2 regions of the Phyllobacterium sp. 22552 genome follow, and region 2 is predicted to be linked to the other one. Evidence: predicted binding sites of a transcription regulator. Region 2 holds the regulator's gene; the other holds the start of a gene.

Region 1 (4,283 bases), 110 kb from region 2:
AAATCTTTGCGCCCCGCTTACCTGCCCGTTTGGCTGACGCCGGTCTACTTGAAGCGGTTGAAAGCGAAGGGTTTCAATGCGTCGACCGAGATCGCAGAAATCTCACCTCTGCGCCGCCAATGGACGGCGTTTAGAGCATCGATAGGTTAGATTATTCGACTTGGCTGCAAGACTATTCTGCGTGATTCGACAAGCTCACCATGAGGAAGGTTGAGGTTTGCAGGAAGTAGTTCTGCTAACTCATAGCTATCTATGCAGCCCAGCCACCTTCCTCATGGTAAGCAATCCTGAGCTTGTCGAAGGGCGAACTACGCATGAAGCTCATGCCACCTTGTTCTAAATATCCAGCTCTTCAACAAAGGCAGCGCGATCCTGAATGAACCGGAAGCGCGCGTCAGGACGCGTTCCCATCAGATCGTCGACTGCAAGGCGCGTTTCATTGGCCCACTCTTCATCAATCTGAACGCGAAGCAGCGTGCGCTTCTTGCGATCCATCGTGGTTTCTTTGAGCTGATCGGCGCGCATCTCGCCTAGTCCCTTGAACCGGCCGATTTCGATCTTTCCACGACCCGTGAAAAGCGTCTTCATCAACTCGTCCTTATGCGCGTCGTTGCGCGCATAGGCCACTGTTCCGCCTTGAGCGATGCGGTAAAGTGGCGGGACGCCAAGGAACAAATGGCCATTGCGGATAAGGTCGGGCATTTCCTGATAAAAGAATGTGATCAAGAGCGATGCGATATGAGCGCCGTCAACGTCAGCATCGGTCATGATGATGATGCGATCATAGCGCAGATCTTCATCGCGATATTTTGACCGGGTACCGCAGCCAAGCGCTTGTATAAGATCGCTAATCTGCTGATTGGCCGTCATTTTTTCCCGGCCGGCGCTGACAACATTCAAAATCTTGCCGCGCAACGGCAGAACAGCCTGCGTCGCACGATCCCGCGCCTGCTTTGCTGAACCACCAGCGGAATCACCCTCAACGATAAAGAGTTCTGCACCGAGCGCTCCGGTTTGACTACAATCAGCCAGTTTGCCCGGCAGACGCAGTTTTTTCACCGCTGATTTACGGTTGACCTCTTTTTCCTGACGGCGTTTTACCCGCTCTTCCGCGCGGTCCACCACCCAATCGAGCAGTTTCGATGCTTCTTGCGGCGATGCAGCAAGCCAATGGTCGAACGGGTCGCGAATGGCGTTTTCGACAAGGCGCTGTGCTTCCACCGTTGCAAGCTTATCCTTGGTTTGGCCGACAAATTCAGGTTCGCGAATAAAGACGGAAAGCATGGCAGCAGATGAAATCATCACGTCGTCAGTGGTGATGATCGATGCCCGCTTGTTGTTCGTCAGTTCCGCATAGGCTTTCAACCCACGGGTGAGGGCGATGCGGAGTCCCGCTTCATGCGTTCCACCTTCGCCTGTGGGAATGGTGTTGCAATAGGAGTTGACGAACCCATCGCCGCCATACCAGGCAACCGCCCATTCCATTGATCCATGCCCGCCGGATTTTTCCGTCTTACCCGCAAACATTTCGCGGGTAACTTGAAAATCCTTGCCCAGCGAAGCGGCCAGATATTCTTTCAGACCTCCGGGAAAATGGAAAACTGCTTTGTCCGGTGTCGGATCCTTGGGATCGAGCAGCGAGGGAGCGCAACTCCAACGAATCTCAACGCCGCCGAACAAATAAGCCTTGGAACGGGCCATCTTGTACAGGCGCGCGGGATCGAACTTTGCTTCCTGCCCGAAGATTTCTGCATCCGGATGGAAAGTTATGCGCGTGCCACGACGGTTTTGCACTTCACCCACTTCTTCAAGCGGGCCAAGCGCTATGCCGCGTGAGAAACGTTGGCGATAAAGGCGTCGATTTCGCGCAACTTCTACCTCAAGATGGTCGGAAAGCGCGTTGACCACTGATACGCCGACACCATGCAGACCGCCGGATGTTTCATAGACCTTGGAATCGAACTTACCGCCCGCATGCAATGTCGTCATGATGACTTCGAGGGCGGACTTATCCTTGAACTTCGGGTGAGCATCGACCGGGATACCACGACCATTATCCGTTACTGACAGATAGCCGTTTTCATCCAGATCAATGTCAATAAAATTGGCATGACCGGCAACGGCCTCATCCATGGAATTGTCGATGACTTCAGCAAAAAGGTGATGCAGCGCCCGCTCATCCGTGCCACCGATATACATGCCGGGGCGACGCCGAACCGGCTCCAGACCTTCGAGAACCTCAATGTCCGACGCGTTATAATTACCGCTCGTTTCCGGAACGGCACGCGCAGGAGCGCGAGCCGGAACTGGCTTGGTCGGCGTAACAGGCAAAGCCGCAGCAACCTGTGGAGGTGCTTCGGTTTTTTGGGCCGGTGCTATTGCTTCCTGCCGCTCGCGTGCAGTCTTCACGATTGCTGAAAATAGGTCGTTAGTATCATCCATGGCAGGCCAGTATTTTATGGTTTCGAATCACTTTTAATCTTTGCATGGTTCCGGTTGAAACGCGATGGGCGTTCGCTATATGTTCCAAGGTTCGCCGCTGAACATAACGGTGAATCCCCATATTTTATGCCGCTTTGAGCGCTGCTATACGATCTTCCAGATTGGAAATCCGATTGCCGAGTTTTTCATGATGGTTCTTGAGTATGCTTATTTCGGCATTGATGGTCGCCGCATCTTCAGCGGTATCCACAGGGGCCTGACCAATGCCGTGCATCAACCATGTTGGCGTAACACCGAGAAACCCGGCAAGCATGACAAGCCTATTGGCCCGCGGCTCTGACCGGTCCGACTCCCATGCAAGGATTGTCTGGGTCTTGACGCCAATGCGCTCGGCAACTTGCGAAACACTCATGGATTTGGCATCGCGGGCCCGTAGCAGCCGTCCACCCATGGTGTCCATGTCAGGCGTTTCGGTCATGATATTCGAGCGAAAATTCATGGAATTCTCCAGTTTTTCTTGTTTTTTCAGTCTTGGGAGGGCTCGTTGCACCATTTACGGCCCCAAAAGTCAAATTTTGCAGCTATTGCGCGAGATTGTTTAGGCGCCGAGATTGCTTTTTCTGGTGGAGCAGATATGCCAAAATTCCTACCAGCGGACTTTCTTCAGAAAGGTATTGGCGATGGAAAATACGACCTCACAACAAGTGCGGGGCGTTTCTGCGATGGCTGCCGCCATGTTCTTCCTGCCTATGATGGACGCTATAGCCAAATGGCTTTCGGTCTTTGACAGCCTGCCGCCTGCGACAGCTACGCTTTTCAGGTTTGTTGTCCAAACCATTTTGACCATGATGATCATTGTGCCCATGACGGGCTTCAAATCCCTGATACCTGTGAAACTGTGGGGAAATCTGTTTCGCGGCTTCCTTATGGGTATTGGCAGCCTGTGCTTTTATGCAGCCGTCAAATATATGCCGCTCGCAGACGCAATGGCGGTGTTTTTCGTTGAGCCACTGATGTTGACCGTCTTGTCGGCGCTTATTCTAAAGGAGCAAGTTGGTTGGCGACGCCGGGTTGCAGTGGCAATCGGCTTCATTGGAACATTGATCGTCATACAGCCAAGCTGGGAGCTGTTTGGGTGGGTATCGTTGCTGCCGCTTGGAACAGCAGCGGTCTTTGCAATCTACCTTATCCTCAATCGCCGCTATGGCACTGTCGATACGCCGCTTGTGATGCAGCTTTACGCCGGGATTGGCGGAACGATTACCGTTTTGATTGCCCTCATACCTGCTGCATTTCTGGGTATTCAAGACATGACATTCGCCATGCCAGGAAATGCCATGTCGTGGTTTTTGCTGTTCATGATGGGATTGATAGCCACAATCGGACATCTCCTGATCACACATGCCTCACGACTTGCACCGGCTTCCCTGCTGGCATCATTCCAATATCTCGAAATTGTCATGGCAGTTCTCATCGGCTTATTGGTTTTCGGTGATTTTCCAACGCCGTCTAAATGGGTCGGGATCATCATCATCGTTGCATCAGGCGCCTATCTGATCTGGCGCGAGGGCAAGAAGCGAGAGACCACGGAACCGGCGTACAATTAATTGACAGCTGTTGAGCAAAGTTGTGTTTCACAATAGAAACAAAGATCTGTTGGGAGGTCTAAGTGTTTAAAAAAATTCTGATTGCCAATCGTGGTGAGATTGCGTGCCGCGTTATCAAGTCTGCACGGAAAATGGGAATTGCAACAGTAGCGGTCTATTCTGACGCTGATCGTGATGCTGTGCATGTTGAGATGGCGGATGAGGCCGTGCATATCGGACCAGCTACGGCATCCG
Region 2 (4,283 bases):
TGGCTTCCGTTTAAAATCATGGGATGGGGCATCGAGATTGTTATCGCCATAGCAAAAGCCGTAGCGTCGCATTCACCAAGTGGAAATCTTGGGCTGATGTCCGAAACTTCGCTTATTCTTATGGCGATAGGGCTTTTGCTTCTTCTATTTCTTTCAACGTGGTTGCGCCTGCTTGCCTTGCCATTGGTAGCATTGGCAATTGGTTTGACGGGACGGGCATCCTATCCTGCGATTATGGTCTCAGAAGACGGAAAACTGGTCGCGTTAAGAACGGACGACGACCATCTGGCGATCAATAAACAAGCAGGCAGCGCCTTCAGCCTCGATAATTGGCAGTTGGGGTATAGGGCCGGGCAGATCATTAAGCCGGCAATGAAAGGCGAGGTTGCAAGCGGCGCTCAATTCGAATGTGCCGATAAGCTTTGCACTGCCCGGGAGCCAGGAGGATTAATCGTTGCCTATACCGATGATGCAACAAGAACAGCAGATGCATGCCTAGAAGGGGATATCATCATTTTGGCTTTTGCCGCGAAGGCTCCAAATTGTCCAAATGCTGGAAAATTGTTGCTTTCATCGCAAATGCTGGCGCTCAAAGGCGCTGCGGAGATCAGGTTTGATGCTCCACAATCTGACTCTGTCAAAGCCGATTCCACACCAGTTGGCACCGATTTGGCAAAACAAGAGCTTTCTCAACGCCTGAATTCGGTTGATATAAAGTATGCGATTGGCACGCCCAATCGCCCTTGGAATAATTACCGCATCTATTCCCGCGCCGCGCGCAATCTTGAAGAGCGGCAACTATCCAAGAAACCACCGGATACAAGCAATAAAATGTAGTTCGGCGTTTATGGTAGTCCCAAACATTTTTCGCTAGCTGCTATTCTGTGGCTGTTCGAATGGAGCCTACGAATAAAAGCACACCGTCCAGCGAAGTATAAACGCCATCAATATCTGCGTATCAGACCGACCAGCTTGCCCTGTACCTGAACGCGGTCCGGTCCAAAGATGCGGGTTTCATAGGCGGGGTTTGCTGCTTCGAGAGCAATGGATGCACCTTTTCGGCGAAAACGCTTCAAGGTTGCTTCTTCATCATCCACGAGTGCCACAACGATTTCACCGGGGCTCGCGGTATCTCCGCGCTTGATAACAACAGTGTCGCCGTCAAAAATACCCGCTTCGATCATGGAGTCACCTTTGACCTCAAGCGCATAATGCTCACCGCTGCCGATCATATCGGGCGGGAGATTGAGCATGTGAGTCTGGTTTTGAATTGCAGCGATCGGCACACCGGCAGCGATACGTCCCATAACAGGAATGCTGATCATGTTGGCAGCAACAATATCGGCAGTGCTTGCTTGCGGGCGAGGCGGCGCAACATTTCGTCCCAAACTGCCTTCAATAACGCTCGGAGAAAATTTGCGTTGCGCGTTCAGACCCGGCGCAATTGAGTCGGGCAGGCGAAGCACTTCCAGCGCCCGTGCCCTATTTGCTAGCCGACGAATAAATCCTCGCTCCTCCAGTGCGGTAATCAGGCGATGAATGCCGGATTTGGATGCGAGATCAAGTGCATCCTTCATTTCATCAAAAGAAGGGGGAATGCCCGTTTCCTTCAACCGTTCATGTATGAAGAGCAGAAGTTCATGTTGTTTGCGCGTCAGCATAGGGGCGATCCTTAAGTGTGGAATCGGAAAAACAAAACCAGAACAAACACTATATGTTCCAGTTGTGTTCCACAAGGATTAATATCTGGTATAAACCAGCCCTATATGCCCATTTACTCTGAAAATCAGATGGAATGACGCAAAATATAAGCCTATCCGCTTATCGGAGGACCGCTCGACTGGCGTACTGTGAGTTCCACGGGCCATAATTCATGAATATTGTCCACAGGTTCGCCATCAAGGACGCGCACGAGCATTTCAGCGATTCTCGTGGCGGCGGAGCGCATTGATGATCGCGTGGTGGTCATGGATGGAACCATGTTGCTGGCATTGAGATATGGAAAGACATCGTCATGGGTGATGAGCGATACTTGTTTGCCCAACTGATAACCCTTGTTGCGAACTGCACGTGACACGCCCAAAGCGGTCATCATGGATCCTGCAATGATTGCTGTCGGTCGCGGAGTGCATGAAAGCAGGCGCTGTGTTTCGCGAAAGCCGATTTCATCGGAGAAGTAGTCATGCACGATGAAGCGTGGGTCGATTTCGACGCCGCGTTCGCTTAGCGCTTGGCGATATCCGAGCTCGCGATGCTCAGAGAACGTAAACCCTCTTAACCCGTCAATCATGGCTATATGCCGATGTCCAAGGTCGAGGAGGTGGCTTGCCGCCTGATAGAATGCGCCCTGATTGTCGATATCCAGCCAGGCATGGGGCCTGTCTATGTTCGTACGGCCATGCAGAACAAAGGGAAAGTTTGCATCGATCAGCATGGATACGCGCTCATCGACCAAAACAGGTCCGGAGACGATGATCGCATCAACCCGTTTGCTCGAAATCAGGCGCTTATAGACCGAAATCTCGTCATTATCGACAATGGGACTGAGCAGAAAATCAATCTCGTCCCGGGAAAGGCGCTCCGCCAAGCCGGCAAGAAATTCCGCGGTATGAGGCCCAAATCGCTGGCTGGAATCTGCGGGGATAACCAGACCGATAGCACCGACACGGCCCATGGCTAGACGTCGGGCATTTGCATTTGCGCTATAGCCAAATTTCAATGCCGCTTTATTGACGCGCTCGCGCGTAGCCTCATTCACTTCCGGATAACCGTTCAGCGCGCGGCTAACGGTCGTCTGGGAGAGGTTGAGCTTTTCAGCGAGTTCTTTCAGCTTCATGCCGGACGGTCCAAAACTGTATTCCTATCTGCGTCGTTCGATGTCTTTGCCTTCGTAATATAATCATACTTCAAAGCGCTTTAAATGATCTGCACAATTTTATTTGCCTGATTAATGGCGTTCATAAACTATTTATTGACATTCGTTTTGCGTTTTGACACCTTTTATCCAAAGCGCTTTGGATAGGTTAATTTCACTGTCTGATGTGCTTGAGGAGGATCGTCAATTGGGGATTGAATGCCGTCCGGCATGGGTTGATCCATCAAATATTTCTGGGAGGATTTATGAAAAAGAGTTCAGTTTTTGCGGGCATCCTGCTTACAGCGCTGTTGTCTTCAGGTGCCTATGCAGCCAATCTTTCTATTGTTTACAGCTCGACCGGCAATGAAAATGCCGAGTTGCGCAAGCAGCTTGACCGCTTTGAAAAAGAAACGGGCAACAAGGTTTCCATTGTGGCGATGCCATCAAGCAGTTCTGACAATTTCGGTCAGTATCGCCTTTGGCTTGCAGCCGGAAACTCGGATATCGATGTCTATAAGACCGATGTGGTTTGGGCGCCTCAGCTATCAGAGCAATTTCTCGATCTGACCGAAGCGGCAAAAGGCGTGGTCGACCAGCATTTCCCGTCGATCATTGAAAGCCAGACAGTGGACGGCAAATTGGTTGCCCTGCCATTATACACAGATGCGCCAGCACTTTATTATCGCAAGGATCTGCTCGAAAAGTACAAGAAGCCGGTTCCCAAGACCTGGGATGAAATGGCTGCGACCGCCAAGGAAGTGCAGGATGGCGAGCGCCAAGCCGGAAACAAGGGAATGTTCGGATTTGTGTTTCAGGGAAATGCCTATGAGGGTTTAACCTGTAATGCATTGGAATGGATAAAATCATCCGGCGGCGGCCAGATTGTTGAGGCTGACGGTACGATCTCGGTCAATAATCCGGAGGCGGTTGCTGCGATTGATCGTGCCAAAGGCTGGATAGACACCATATCGCCAAAGGGTGCGCTGGCCTATAAGGAAGAAGAGTCCCGCGGGGTCTGGCAGACAGGCAATTCCGTCTTCATGAGGAATTGGCCTTACGCTTATTCATTGAGCCAAGGCGCTGACAGCGCCGTCAAAGGTAAGTTCGATGTTGCGCCGCTGCCCGTGGGAAAAGAGGGCGAGAAATCTGCCGCAACGCTGGGCGGTTGGAATGTGGCTGTTTCAAAATATTCCAAATCACCGGATGAGGCCATAAAGCTTGCTTTGTTCCTGGCAGATGAAAAGCAGCAAAAGGAAATGGCAATCAATATTTCTCATTTGCCGACCATCAAATCGCTCTACGATGACAAGGATATCGCTGCGGCGCAGCCTTTGATCCCATTGTGGAAGCCGGTTTTTGAAACGGCTGTTCCACGACCGTCTGCTCCGACAAAGGTCAAGTATAACGAAGTCTCCTCAATGTTCTG

Evidence for each region. The regulator LexA, encoded in region 2, represses DNA repair genes until DNA is damaged. The targets are predictions, from matches to a motif close to TGTTCNNNNTGTGTTCNG.
Region 1: a site for LexA is predicted at 2,512-2,529, ahead of parE (DNA topoisomerase IV subunit B). Genes of this name have one in related genera too.

The regions. Positions count from the first base shown of each region.
Region 1 is NZ_JBQENG010000006.1:319,184-323,466, reverse strand. It holds gene ACTJI9_RS16200 (phytoene/squalene synthase family protein) at 1-150, shown strand, start outside; gene parE (DNA topoisomerase IV subunit B) at 337-2,442, opposite strand; gene ACTJI9_RS16190 (helix-turn-helix domain-containing protein) at 2,567-2,941, opposite strand; gene ACTJI9_RS16185 (DMT family transporter) at 3,123-4,049, shown strand; gene ACTJI9_RS16180 (acetyl-CoA carboxylase biotin carboxylase subunit) at 4,112-4,283, shown strand, end outside.
Region 2 is NZ_JBQENG010000006.1:205,848-210,130, reverse strand. It holds gene ACTJI9_RS15695 (ComEC/Rec2 family competence protein) at 1-837, shown strand, start outside; gene lexA (transcriptional repressor LexA) at 945-1,661, opposite strand; gene ACTJI9_RS15685 (substrate-binding domain-containing protein) at 1,814-2,836, opposite strand; gene ACTJI9_RS15680 (ABC transporter substrate-binding protein) at 3,121-4,283, shown strand, end outside.